2 regions of the Streptomyces sp. bgisy100 genome follow, and region 1 is predicted to be linked to the other one. Evidence: riboswitches for the same ligand, from Rfam matches in the RefSeq annotation. Region 1 holds a riboswitch; the other holds the start of a gene.

Region 1 (8,319 bases):
CGCCTTCCTCTCCATCGAGGTCGCCCGGACGATCTCCGGCGGCATCATCGACGAGGGGTCCGGCATCCGGCCCGAAGTGATCTTCGCGGGACTGGTCGGAGCCATCATCTGGAATCTGCTGACCTGGCTGGCGGGGCTCCCCTCCAGCTCGTCGCACGCTCTGTTCGGCGGTCTGATCGGCGCGACCGTGGCGTCCGTCGGCTTCGGCGCCGTCAACGCCGACGCGGTCGTCATGAAGGTCCTGATCCCCGCCGTCGCCGCGCCGCTCGTGGCCGGCGTCGCCGCGATGGCCGCGACCCGGCTCACCTACCGGCTGGCCCGGAACCAGGACGAGCAGGAGACCGCCAAGGGCTACCGCGCCGGGCAGATCGCCTCCGCCGCGCTGGTCTCCCTGGCACACGGCACCAACGACGCGCAGAAGACCATGGGTGTCATCACCCTGGCGCTGATCACCGGCGGCGCGCTCGCCCCGCAGGCCGACCCGCCGATGTGGGTCATCGTCTCGGCCGGTGTCGCCATCGCGCTCGGCACCTACCTGGGCGGCTGGCGGATCATCCGCACCATGGGCAAGGGCCTCACCGACATCCAGCCGCCGCAGGGCTTCGCCGCCCAGACCGGCGCCGCGACCGTCATCCTGGCCTCCTCGCACCTCGGTTTCGCGCTCTCCACCACCCAGGTCTGCTCCGGCTCGGTCATGGGCTCCGGCCTCGGCCGCAAGGGCGGGGTCGTCCGCTGGTCGACCGCGGGCCGCATGGTGGCCGCGTGGGGGCTGACGCTTCCGGCCGCCGGTCTCGTCGCGGCGGCCGCGGCGCTCCTCGCCGGCCAGGGCACCTGGGGCGTCGCCGCCGTCGCCGTCCTCGCGCTCGTCGCCTGCGGCGCGATCTGGGCGCTCTCCCGCCGCAAGCCGGTGGACCACACCAACGTCAACGAGACCGGGGCCACCGAGCCGCCGGGCGTCGTCACCGCCGCCCTCCGCACGGTCTCCCCGCCGCCGGTCGGCTCCGCGGCCTCCGGTGAGGCGTCCGACGCCGCCACCGGCGCCCCGGTCGCCGGCGTCGCCGCGCAGGGCAAGGCCCCGCAGAGCGCGCCGGCCGGCCAGTCCGCCGCCAAGGTCACGGTCTAGGTAAGGAACCCACCGTCATGAACATCGACTGGGCAGCTCTCGGCCAGGTCTTCGGCGTCAGCCTCGTGGCGACCGTCGCGCTCGTGGGCCTGTTCACCCTCGGCATCGTCGGCACCTCCCGCCGGACACGGACCCAGCCGGACGGCACCGCCACGGTGACCGCCCCCGGCTCCCTGGCCCGGACCGGCGCCTACGTCTGCTACGGCCTGTGCCTGGCCGCCGTGGCGTACGGCATCCACCTGATCGTCGCCTGACGGGCCGGGGCGAACGGCCCCGCCCGCAACCGGTCCGCCGGGCCGGACAGCGCACCCCGCGCCGTCCGGCCCGGCGGACCGTCGTTTGCGCCCCGGGCGGGCGCGATCGTCCGCTGTGGGGCGCGGCACACTCTCCCGTCGCAGGTCAAGCGCAAGTTGACGGGCCTTCGCGGCCCGTGGTGGACTGCCGGGGCCCAACGGCGGCAGGAGAGGAAGCCGGTGCAAGTCCGGCGCGGTCCCGCCACTGTCACCGGGGAGCGCACCCCCACCCGAGATGTCACGGCCCGCAGCGACGGGCTGGAAGGCCGGGGGACGCGCCGATCCGGAAGCCAGGAGACTCTCACCGCCGGTACGTCGAGCCAGGGCGCGGACCCTGAGTGAGGACGATCGCGATGCCCGGCTGTTCCCGTACGCCAAGAGCCGTTCCCGGATGTTCCCGCCGAGGCGCGACGGCCGGCTGATCCGATGCGTGCCCATCACGCCCGGAGGGGACGGATCGCACGGTGAGGGGACGACACGGACTCGCCGCCGCGGGCGCGGCCGGCCTCGGCACCGCCCTGGGCTTCGCCGCCGACCTGGTGCTCGGTGACCCGCGGCGCGGTCACCCCGTCGCCGCGTTCGGCCGGACCGCCGCGGCGCTCGAGCGCCGGCTCTGGCGCGACCACCGCGGAGCCGGGGCGCTGCACACCGCCCTGCTCGCCGGAGGCGCCACCGCGGCCTCCGCCGTACTCGCGCGCACGCTGCGCCGCTCCCCCGCCGCCACGGCCGGGCTGACCGCCGCCGCCACCTGGGCGGTGCTGGGCGGGACGTCGCTGGGCCGGGAGGCGCGCGCCGTGGGCGGCGCACTGGCCGCCGGGGACCTGGACGTCGCCCGCGAGCGGCTGCCGCATCTGTGCGGCCGGGATCCGCAGGCCCTGGACGGGCAGCAGATCGCCCGCGCCGTGGTCGAGTCGGTCGCCGAGAACACCTCGGACGCGGTCGTGGGAGCCCTGGTGTGGGGAGCCGTCGCCGGAGTTCCCGGCCTCGTCGGCTTCCGCGCGGTCAACACCCTCGACGCGATGGTGGGCCACCGGTCGCCGCGCCATCTGCGGTTCGGCTGGGCCGCGGCGCGGCTGGACGACGTCGCGGGCTACCCCGGTTCGCGGCTCACCGCCGCGCTGGCGGTGCTCGCCGGGCCGGATCCGCGGGGCGCCTGGCGGGTGCTGCGCCGGGACGCCCGGCAACACCCCAGCCCCAATGCCGGACCGGTCGAGTCCGCTTTCGCGGGGGCGCTCGGCGTCCGCCTGGGCGGCACCCTGGCCTACCGCGGCCGGGTCGAACACCGGCCGGTGCTCGGCGGGGAGAACCGTCCGGTGGCGGTGCCGGACATCGAACGCGCGGTCCGGCTGTCCCGGCGCGTCAACGTCCTGGCCCTCGCGCTCTGTGTCGCGGGCGGCCTGGTGCGGAGCCGCCCGCGGCGCCCGGCCGCCGGAAGGGGGAGCCGATGAACGGGCCGGACACGCACCACAGAGACACACACCACAGAGGCGGCGGGCTGCTCGTCGCCGGCACCACCTCCGACGCCGGGAAGAGCGTGGTCACCGCGGGGATCTGCCGGTGGCTCTCCCGCAAGGGGGTGTCTGTCGCGCCCTTCAAGGCGCAGAACATGTCGCTGAATTCGTTCGTCACCCGGGAGGGCGCGGAGATCGGCCGGGCGCAGGCCATGCAGGCCGCCGCCGCCCGCGTCGAGCCGAGCGCCCTGATGAACCCGGTGCTGCTCAAGCCCGGGAGCGACCGCAGCAGTCAGGTGGTGCTGCTGGGGAAGCCGGTCGGGGAGATGAGCGCCCGGGGCTACTTCGGGGACGCCTCGGGCGCGCCGGGGCGGCAGCGGCGGTACACCGACCGCGGACAGCTCCTGGAGACCGTGGTGGAGTGCCTCGAGGAGCTGCGGGGCACGTATGACGCGGTGATCTGTGAAGGGGCGGGCAGTCCGGCGGAGATCAACCTGCGGCGCACGGACATCGTGAACATGGGTCTGGCCCGGGCGGCCCGGCTGCCCGTGGTCGTGGTCGGGGACATCGACCGCGGCGGGGTGTTCGCCTCGTTCTTCGGTACGACGGCACTGCTGGCCCGGGAGGACCAGGCGCTGGTCTCCGGCTATCTGGTCAACAAGTTCCGCGGGGACGTCTCCCTGCTGGAGCCCGGTCTGGACATGCTGCACGGGCTCACCGGGCGGCGCACGCTCGGCGTCCTGCCGTACGCGCACGGGCTGGGCATCGACGAGGAGGACGGGCTGCGGGTGTCGCTGCGCGGCACGGTCCGCGAGTCGGTCGTCGCGCCGCCGCACGGACAGGACGTCCTGCGGGTCGCGGTCGCCGCGGTGCCGCTGATGTCGAACTTCACCGATGTGGACGCGCTGGCCGCCGAACCCGGCGTGGTGGTGCGCTTCGTGGACCGGCCGGAGGAGCTGGCCGACGCGGACCTGGTGGTCCTGCCGGGCACCCGGGGCACCGTGCGGGCCCTGGCGTGGCTGCGGGAGCGCGGCCTCGCCGACGCGGTGGCGCGGCGGGCCGCGGAGGGCCGTCCGGTGCTGGGCATCTGCGGCGGCTTCCAGATGCTGGGCGAACGCATCGAGGACGAGGTCGAGTCGCGGGCGGGGACGGTGGACGGGCTGGGACTGCTGCCCGTGCGCGTCCGGTTCGCGCCGGAGAAGACACTGGCCCGGCCGGCGGGCGAGGCGCTCGGCGAATGGGTCGAGGGCTACGAGATCCACCATGGCGTGGCCGAGGTCGGGCCGGCGGACGAGGAGTTCCTGGACGGCTGCCGCACCGGATCCGTCTGGGGGACGCACTGGCACGGCTCGCTGGAGAGCGACGGGTTCCGGCGGGCGTTCCTGAGCCGGGTCGCGCGGGCGGCCGGGCGGCGCTTCGTCCCGGCGCCGGACACCTGCTTCGCGGCGCTCCGCGAGGAGCAGCTGGACCGGCTCGGCGACCTGATCGAGGAGCACGCCGACACGGACGCACTGCTGCGGCTGATCGAGTCGGGGCCCCCGCCGGGGCTTCCCTTCGTCGCTCCGGGGGCGCCGTGACGGGCCGGCAGGGGATGACGGGCCGGCGGGAGAGATGCCGGGGAACGGCCGGACGACGGATCAGTGAACGGTGGACCGGGAGCCGGTCCATCAGGGGCCGGTGGACGACGGGCCGGACGACAGCGGCGGAACCGCGGGCCCATGAGCGGCTCCGCGCGACCTGCCCGCAGCTCGAGGGTGACCTGGAGGATGACGTATGACGACCACGACGGCTTCGGCCGCGGAACCGGACGCGGCGACCGGGGGCGGCGGCGCGGCCGGCGCCCCCGCGGTGCCCAGCTATCCGTTCACGGCGATCGTCGGCATGGACGACCTGCGGCTGGGGCTGCTGCTCAACGCGGTCTCCCCGGCGGTCGGCGGGGTGCTGGTGCGCGGTGAGAAGGGCACGGCGAAGTCGACCGCCGTGCGGGCGCTCGCCGCCCTGATGCCGGCGGTGGACGTGGTGCCGGGCTGCCGGTTCTCCTGCGATCCGGCGGCTCCCGACGGGTCCTGCCCGGACGGGCCGCACGGGCCGGCGGCGGGTGTCTCCCGGCCGGCCCGGATGGTCGAACTCCCGGTGGGTGCCTCGGAGGACCGGCTCGTCGGCGCCCTGGACATCGAACGGGCCCTGTCGGAGGGCCGGAAGGCCTTCGAGCCGGGCCTGCTGGCGGACGCGCACCGCGGGGTGCTGTACGTGGACGAGGTCAACCTCCTCCACGACCATCTGGTGGACCTGCTGCTGGACGCGGCGGCGATGGGCGCCTCGTACGTGGAGCGCGAGGGCGTCTCCGTGCGGCACGCGGCCCGGTTCCTGCTGGTCGGCACCATGAACCCGGAAGAGGGCGAGCTGCGGCCGCAGTTGCTCGACCGGTTCGGGCTGACCGTGGAGGTGGCGGCCTCGCGGGAGCCGGACCAGCGGGTGGAGGTCGTCCGTCGGCGGCTGGCGTACGACGAGGACCCGGCGGGCTTCGCGGAGCGCTGGGCGGCCGAGGAACAGCAGCTGCGGGAGCGGATCGCCGCCGCGCGGGCGCTGCTGCCGTCGGTGCGGCTCGGGGACGGCGCGCTGCGCCGGATCGCGGCGGTGTGCGCGGCGTTCGAGGTCGACGGGATGCGCGCGGACATCGTGACGGCGCGGACGGCCACCGCGCTCGCGGCGTGGGCCGGGCGTACGGACGTCCGTAAGGAGGACGTCCGGCAGGCCGCGCTGCTGGCGCTGCCGCACCGGCGGCGGCGCAACCCGTTCGACGCGCCGGGGCTGGACGAGGAGAAGCTGGACCGCACCCTGGACGAGTTCGGGGACGACGATCCCGATCCGGGCCCGGACGGCGGCGGGGGCGGCGAATCGCCCTCGGACGGGCCGGAGTCGAGCGGTCCGCAGGACGCGGAGCCGTCCGGGGAGCGGCCGGAGGACGAGGCGCCCGCTCCGACCGAGGCGGACGCGCCCGCTCCGTCGGCGTCACAGCAGGAGCCGGAGGGGCACCCGGAGCCGTCGTCGGAGGCTTCGCAGGCCGAGCCCGAGACGTCCGGGGAGGAGTCCGGGCCGGACGGCGCCCCGGGCGCGGGGGCCGCGGCTGAACAGCGCGCGGTCGGGGCGGCGGAGCCGTTCCGGACGAGGATGCTGAGCGTGCCCGGGCTGGGCGAGGGCGCGGCCGGGCGGCGCTCGCGGGCGCGTACGGCGCACGGGCGCACGACGGGTGCCGTACGGCCCCGGGGCGCACTCACCAAGCTGCATCTGGCGGCGACCGTGCAGGCGGCGGCCCCGCACCAGCATGCGCGCGGCCGTCGCGGGCCGGGGCTGGTGGTCCGCCGCGACGACCTGCGGCAGTCGGTGCGCGAGGGCCGCGAGGGCAATCTCGTGCTGTTCGTGGTGGACGCCTCCGGGTCGATGGCGGCGCGGCAGCGGATGGGCGCGGTCAAGGGCGCGGTGCTGTCGCTGCTGCTCGACGCCTACCAACGGCGCGACAAGGTGGGTCTGGTGACCTTCCGGGGCAAGGACGCCGAGCTGGCGCTGCCGCCGACCTCGTCGGTGGAGGCGGGCGCGGCCCGGCTGGAGTCCCTGCCGACCGGGGGGCGTACGCCGCTGGCCGCGGGGCTGCTGCGGGCCCGTGAGGTGCTGCGGGTGGAACGGCTGCGGGACCCCTCGCGGCGGCCGCTGCTGGTCGTGGTGACGGACGGCCGGGCCACCGGTCCCGGTGCGGGGCGCCGGAGCGGGTCCGGAGTCGGCGCCGGAGTCGGCGCCGGCGGCCGGGAGGAGCCGCTGGCGCTCGCTTCCCGGGCCGCGCGGCTGCTGGCCGCGGAGGGCACGGCGTCGGTGGTGGTGGACTGCGAGTCCGGGCCGGTGCGGCTGGGACTGGCGGGCGGGCTCGCCCGCGATCTGGGCGGCACCGCCGTGACGCTGGACGAACTGCGGGCGGAGAGCGTGGCGTCGCTGGTCCGCGATGTACAGGGAACGCCGGGATCGCCCGGACTGCCGAGGACAGGGAGGGCTGCGTAATGCCGCAGGGCAAGCCGAGTGTCGTACCCCAGGACGGGCTGACGACCCGCCAGCGCCGGAACCGGCCGCTGGTGATGGTGCACACGGGCGTCGGCAAGGGGAAGTCGACCGCCGCGTTCGGGATGGCGCTGCGGGCGTGGAACCAGAACTGGCCGGTCGGTGTATTCCAGTTCGTGAAGTCCGCGAAGTGGCGGGTCGGCGAGGAGCGGGCGCTGCGGGTGCTCGGTGACTCCGGCGAAGGGGGGACGGTCGCATGGCACAAGATGGGCGAGGGCTGGTCGTGGGTCCAGCGCGACATCGAGTCGAGCGAGGAGGCCGCGAAGGAGGGCTGGGAGCAGGTCAAGCGCGATCTGGCGGCGGAGGCATACCGGCTGTACGTGCTGGACGAGTTCGCGTACCCGATGCACTGGGGCTGGGTGGATCCCGACGAGGTGGTGTCGGTGCTGCGGGACCGCCCGGGCACCCAGCACGTCGTCATCACGGGGCGTAACGCACCGCAGCGGCTGGTCGACTTCGCCGACCTGGTCACCGACATGTCGAAGGTCAAGCACCCGATGGACGCGGGGCAGAAGGGCCAGAGGGGCATCGAGTGGTGATGTCCTCGGCCGGCTCGCCCGTCCCCCGGCTGGTCATAGCGGCGCCGGCCTCCGGCAGCGGCAAGACGACGGTGGCGACGGGCCTGATGGCCGCGTTCGCCGAGCGCGGCCTGACGGTGTCGCCGCACAAGGTCGGCCCGGACTACATCGATCCGGGCTACCACGCGCTGGCGACGGGCCGGCCGGGCCGCAACCTGGACGCGTATCTGTGCGGCCCGGAGCGGATCGCGCCGCTGTTCCTGCACGGCGCGGCAGGGGCCGATCTGGCCCTGGTCGAGGGAGTGATGGGGCTCTACGACGGCGCCGCCCTGCAGGGCGAGCTGGCGTCGACGGCGCATGTGGCCAAGCTGCTGAAGGCGCCGGTGGTGCTGGTGGTGGACGCCTCGTCCCAGTCCCGTTCGGTGGCGGCGCTGGTGCACGGCTTCGCCTCCTGGGACCCGGAGGTACGGGTCGGCGGGGTGATCCTGAACAAGGTCGGCTCGGACCGGCACGAGGAGCTGCTGCGGGAGGCACTGGGCGGTTCGGGTGTGCCGGTGCTGGGCGCCCTGCGGCGTACGGACGGCGTGGGCACCCCGTCCCGGCATCTGGGCCTGGTGCCGGTCGCCGAGCGGCGGGAGGACGCCGTGGAGGCCGTCGCGGCCATGGCGGCGCACATCCGCGCGGGGTGCGACCTGGAGGCGCTGCTCGCGCTGGCCCGCACCGCTCCCGCGCTGCCGGGCGTGGCCTGGGATCCCGCGGAAGCGCTCGCGGAGGACGGGCTGTGGTCCCCCGCGTGGACCGGCGGGGGCACCTCGCCGGAGCCGGGC
Region 2 (4,072 bases), on a different contig from region 1:
CCGGCCGAGGTGCTGCCCGCCCACCAGTACGCCTTCCCGGACGCGGCGGCCCGGGTGCGGCAGCTCCTGGCGCACCACGAGGCGCGGCTGGCCGGGCTGCGGGACCTCCTGCGGGCCCGCGCGCTCACCCCGTGGCAGCTGGCCGAGGCCATGGAGTGGAACCGGCCCTGGGAGCAGATCTCCCCCGGGTCACGGAACATCGCCGTCTCGGAGGCGGAGGCGCATCTGCGGCGCCTGGTGACGCTGGGACGGGCGGAGCCGGTGCCGGGCAGCGAGCCGGTGACGTACCGGGCGGTGTGAGGGGAGTTCCCGGGCGGCGGGCGGTGAGAGGGAGCCGGGCGGACGGTCGGGCGGTGCGACCCCGTGGGGCGGTGCGGGGGCGCGTGCGCGGCGGGTCGGTACGAGGCGGGGCGGGGCGCGCCGTGTGCCGGGCGGCGCGGGGGCGGGGCCGGCGGGGTGCGGGGCCGGCGGGGTGCTGGGGCGGGTGCGGGGCCGGCGGGGTGCTTGGGCGGGTTCCGATGCACCCCCGGGCGGCTCGGGACATCGGGCGCCCATGGGCCCCTTGCTACGGGCCGGTAGAGTGTGCCAGTCGATACCGCATCCCTCAGGGGAAAGCCGGTGCAATTCCGGCACTGACCCGCAACCGTGAGGCGCCGCGACGGCGTCGAGTCGGAGTGCCCTGGCGGATGTGACCGGCTCCTGTCTCCGGACGGGCCGTCCCACGGCCGCGCCCGGGGACCGGCACCGTCGAGGAATACGGAGCCGGAGCCCGGTGCCCCGCCGCGTGCGCACGCTCCCGTCCGCACGGCCGCGCGGTGCGCAGCGGATCCGGCCGCGTCCGCTCACCGAAAGGCACCGCCCGATGCTGCATCACCCCGGGGAGATATCCCCGCGCCCCCGGCCGGGCGGTCCGTCCCGGCACAGCAGACTGCGTCGCGCCGTCGCGCTGACGGCCGCCTCCGCCGCCCTGTGCGTGACCGCCGCTCCGGCCGCGTCCGCCGCCGACTCACCGAAGCCCGCGGCTCCGGCGAAGCTCCCGGCCGGGCTGTACGGCACCAAGGACCCGAAGTTCGACGCCGTCTGGCGGCAGTCGGTGGCCCTGATCGCCCAGGACACGGTGAAGGTCACGCCGGCCCCCGAGGCCGTGGACTGGCTGGCCGGCCAGCAGTGCGCTTCGGGCGGCTTCGCGGAGTTCCGCGCGGACGCGGACCAGGAGTGCGACAAGAAGACTCCGGTGGACAGCAACGCGACCGCACTCGCGGTGCAGGCGCTGGCCGCGCTCGGCGGCCACGGCGACGCCGTGAAGAAGTCCGTGAACTGGCTGAAGTCCCTGCAGAACAAGGACGGCGGCTGGAGCTACTTCCCCGGTGACCCGAGCGACGCCAACTCCACCTCGCTGGTGATCGGCGCGCTCATCGCGGCGGGGGAGAATGCGTCGGATGTGAAGCCCCGGAAGGGGAAGACGTCGGCGTACGAGGCGCTGGACGGATTCCTGCTCGGCTGCGACGCCGACAAGGATGAGCGCGGAGCCTTCGCCTACCAGCCGGACAAGAAGGGCAAGCTCGCGCCCAACGCGGACGCGACCGCGGCCGGGGCGCTCGCCCTGGTCGGCAGGGGACTGCAGCTGGGTCCGCCCATCAAGAGCGCCGCCCAGCACGCCGAGCCGCTCGACTGCGGATCCGCTGACGCGAAGGACGAGCCGGCCACGGAGGCGAAGGCCGCCGCCTCCGCCGCGTACCTCGCCACGGCCATGAAGAAGACCGACGGGCATCTGACGGCCGTCGCCCCGGGCGCCGACAAGCCCGCCCCGGACTACGCCAACACGGCGGACGCGGTCATCGCCCTGGCGGCCGGCGGCTACCTGGACGCCGCCCGCTCCCCCCTCACCTGGCTGGAGCGGCACTCCCGGACCTGGTCGAAGGACAACCCGGCGGGCCTGGGCTCGCTGATCATCGCCGCCCACGCGACCGGCGCCGACCCGCGGGACTTCGGCGGGCGGGACCTGGTCCGGCAGCTGAACGCCACCGGTCCGAAGCCGGCGGCGCAGGCCCCGGAAGACGGCGGCGACGCGCAGGACGCCAAGGAGGGCGGTTCGGACGGCATGTCGACGGCCTGGACGGTCGGCGCGTTCCTGGTCGCGGGCATCGGGATCGGCTTCCTGCTGAGCGGCCGCAAGAAGAAGGCGTAGGCATGGTGGTGGGCGTGCGCGGTGCGGCGGAGCGGGGCGGGAGCGTGACGGTGTCGGGGATCGAGGGCGAACACGGATCCGGGCTCGTACCCGGGCAGGCATCCGGCCCGGTAACCGGGCACGCATCCGGCCTCGGCCGTGAGCACCGGACGGGGTTCCGGTCTCTGTTCCTGATGTGGTTCCGAATGGGGTTCCGGTCGTCGTTCCGGTCGCGGTCCGGCCGTCCGGCCCCGGCCCGGGTCGCTGTCGCGGCCGTCGTGGCCGGGGCCGCGCTCGCCGTGCTCGGCGCCGCGCCCGCCCACGCCCAGGGCTACCGCTACTGGTCGTTCTGGGACCGGAAGGGCGGGAACTGGGTGTACGCCACCCAGGGCCCGGCCACCGAACGCCCCGCGGACGGCGAGGTGCGCGGCTTCCGCTTCGCCGTCAGCGCGGATTCCAAGGATGCCGAACAGCCGCGCGGCTCGGCCCGTTTCGACACCGTCTGCGCCGGTACCTCCACCAAGGCGGGCGGCAAGCGCGTCGCGGTCGTGCTGGACTTCGGCACGGCCGCGGACGCGCCCGACGGCGAGCACCCGCCGACGTCCCGTACGGAGTGCGCGAGCGTCCCTCAGGACGCGACGGCCGCGGAGGTGCTGGCGGCGGTGGCGAAGCCGCTCCGCTACGACTCCGGCGCCCTGCTCTGCGCCGTCTCCGGCTATCCGAAGAAGGGCTGCGGCGAACAGGTCGCCGACGGCGGGGGCGAGTCGAGCAAGAGCGACGGCCCGGCCGGGAAGTCCGCGTCCGCGGGCTCCCCGTCCTCGTCGGAGACGGACGGCGGTGACGACGGCCCGTCCGTCGGACTGATCGCCGGTCTCGCCGCCGTACTGGCCCTCGGTGCCGCCGCCGGGTGGCAGGCCCGTCGTCGCCGCGGATGAGCAGCGAGCACGGCCGGGCGCCCGCGCGGGCCCCGGAGACGGACACCCGGACCTCCGCACCGGCACAGCGGTCCCGCCCCGGGTGGGCCCGGAAGCTCCCCACGGGCCGGCGGGCGCCGGAGGCGACGCGCAGCAACGCCCTGCATGCCGGGGCGTGGTGGCTGTGGGCCCTCGGGCTCGCCACCGCGGCGTCCCGGACCACCAACCCGCTGCTGCTGGGTCTGATCGTGGCCGTCGCGGGCTATGTCGTGGCCGTGCGCCGCACCGACGCGCCCTGGGCCCGCAGTTACCGCGCGTTTCTGCTGCTCGGCCTGTCGGTGGTGGTGATCCGGCTGGTCTTCTCGGTGATCCTCGGCTCACCGATCCCGGGCAGCACCACGCTGGTCACCCTGCCCGAAGTGCCGCTTCCCGACTGGGCGCGGGGGGTCCGGATCGGGGGCCGGGTCACGCTGGAGTCCCTGGTCTTCGCGTTCTACGACGGGGTGAAGCTGGCCGCGCTCCTCGCCTGTCTCGGCGCGGCGAACGCCCTCGCCAACCCCGCCCGGCTCCTCAAATCCCTCCCCGGAGCGCTGTACGAGGTGGGCGTCGCGGTGGTGGTCGCCATGACGTTCGCCCCGAACCTCGTCGCGGACGTGGTGCGGCTGCGGGCCGCCCGCCGGCTGCGCGGGCGCCCCGACAAGGGGATCAAGGCGGTGCTGCAGATCGGGCTGCCGGTGCTGGAGGGCGCACTGGAGCGCTCGGTGGCGCTGGCGGCCACCATGGACGCCCGCGGCTACGGGCGCACGGCACAGGTCCCGCCCGCGGTCCGGCACACCACGACCGCCCTCACGCTGGGCGGGCTGCTCGGTGTCTGCGCCGGTACGTACGGTCTGCTGGCCGCCGAGGGCGCCGGGTTCGGCCTGCCGTTGCTGCTGGTGGGGGTCGCGGCGGCGCTCGCCGGGCTGCGGCTGGGCGGCCGCCGGTCGGTACG

The links. A riboswitch is a leader RNA that binds a small molecule or an ion and turns the genes downstream of it on or off. The one in region 1 is predicted to bind cobalamin.
Region 2: it holds a riboswitch for cobalamin, as region 1 does, so the genes downstream of both, AC3EQ1_RS28380 (SCO2321 family membrane protein) here and AC3EQ1_RS09310 (cobalamin biosynthesis protein) in region 1, are expected to answer to the same signal.

Annotation. Positions count from the first base shown of each region.
Region 1 covers NZ_JBYITE010000010.1:13,657-21,975, forward strand. Annotated here, with positions in the region: gene AC3EQ1_RS09300 (inorganic phosphate transporter) at 1-1,123, shown strand, start outside; gene AC3EQ1_RS09305 (hypothetical protein) at 1,141-1,377, shown strand; cobalamin riboswitch at 1,588-1,716, shown strand; gene AC3EQ1_RS09310 (cobalamin biosynthesis protein) at 1,881-2,864, shown strand; gene AC3EQ1_RS09315 (cobyric acid synthase) at 2,861-4,444, shown strand; gene AC3EQ1_RS09320 (putative cobaltochelatase) at 4,749-6,917, shown strand; gene cobO (cob(I)yrinic acid a,c-diamide adenosyltransferase) at 6,917-7,513, shown strand; gene AC3EQ1_RS09330 (cobyrinic acid a,c-diamide synthase CobB) at 7,513-8,319, shown strand, end outside.
Region 2 covers NZ_JBYITE010000062.1:10,181-14,252, forward strand. Annotated here, with positions in the region: gene AC3EQ1_RS28375 (Strvi_7410 family MBL fold metallo-hydrolase) at 1-300, shown strand, start outside; adenosylcobalamin-variant (AdoCbl-variant) riboswitch at 594-688, shown strand; gene AC3EQ1_RS28380 (SCO2321 family membrane protein) at 863-2,188, shown strand; gene AC3EQ1_RS28385 (SCO2322 family protein) at 2,374-3,102, shown strand; gene AC3EQ1_RS28390 (CbiQ family ECF transporter T component) at 3,099-4,072, shown strand, end outside.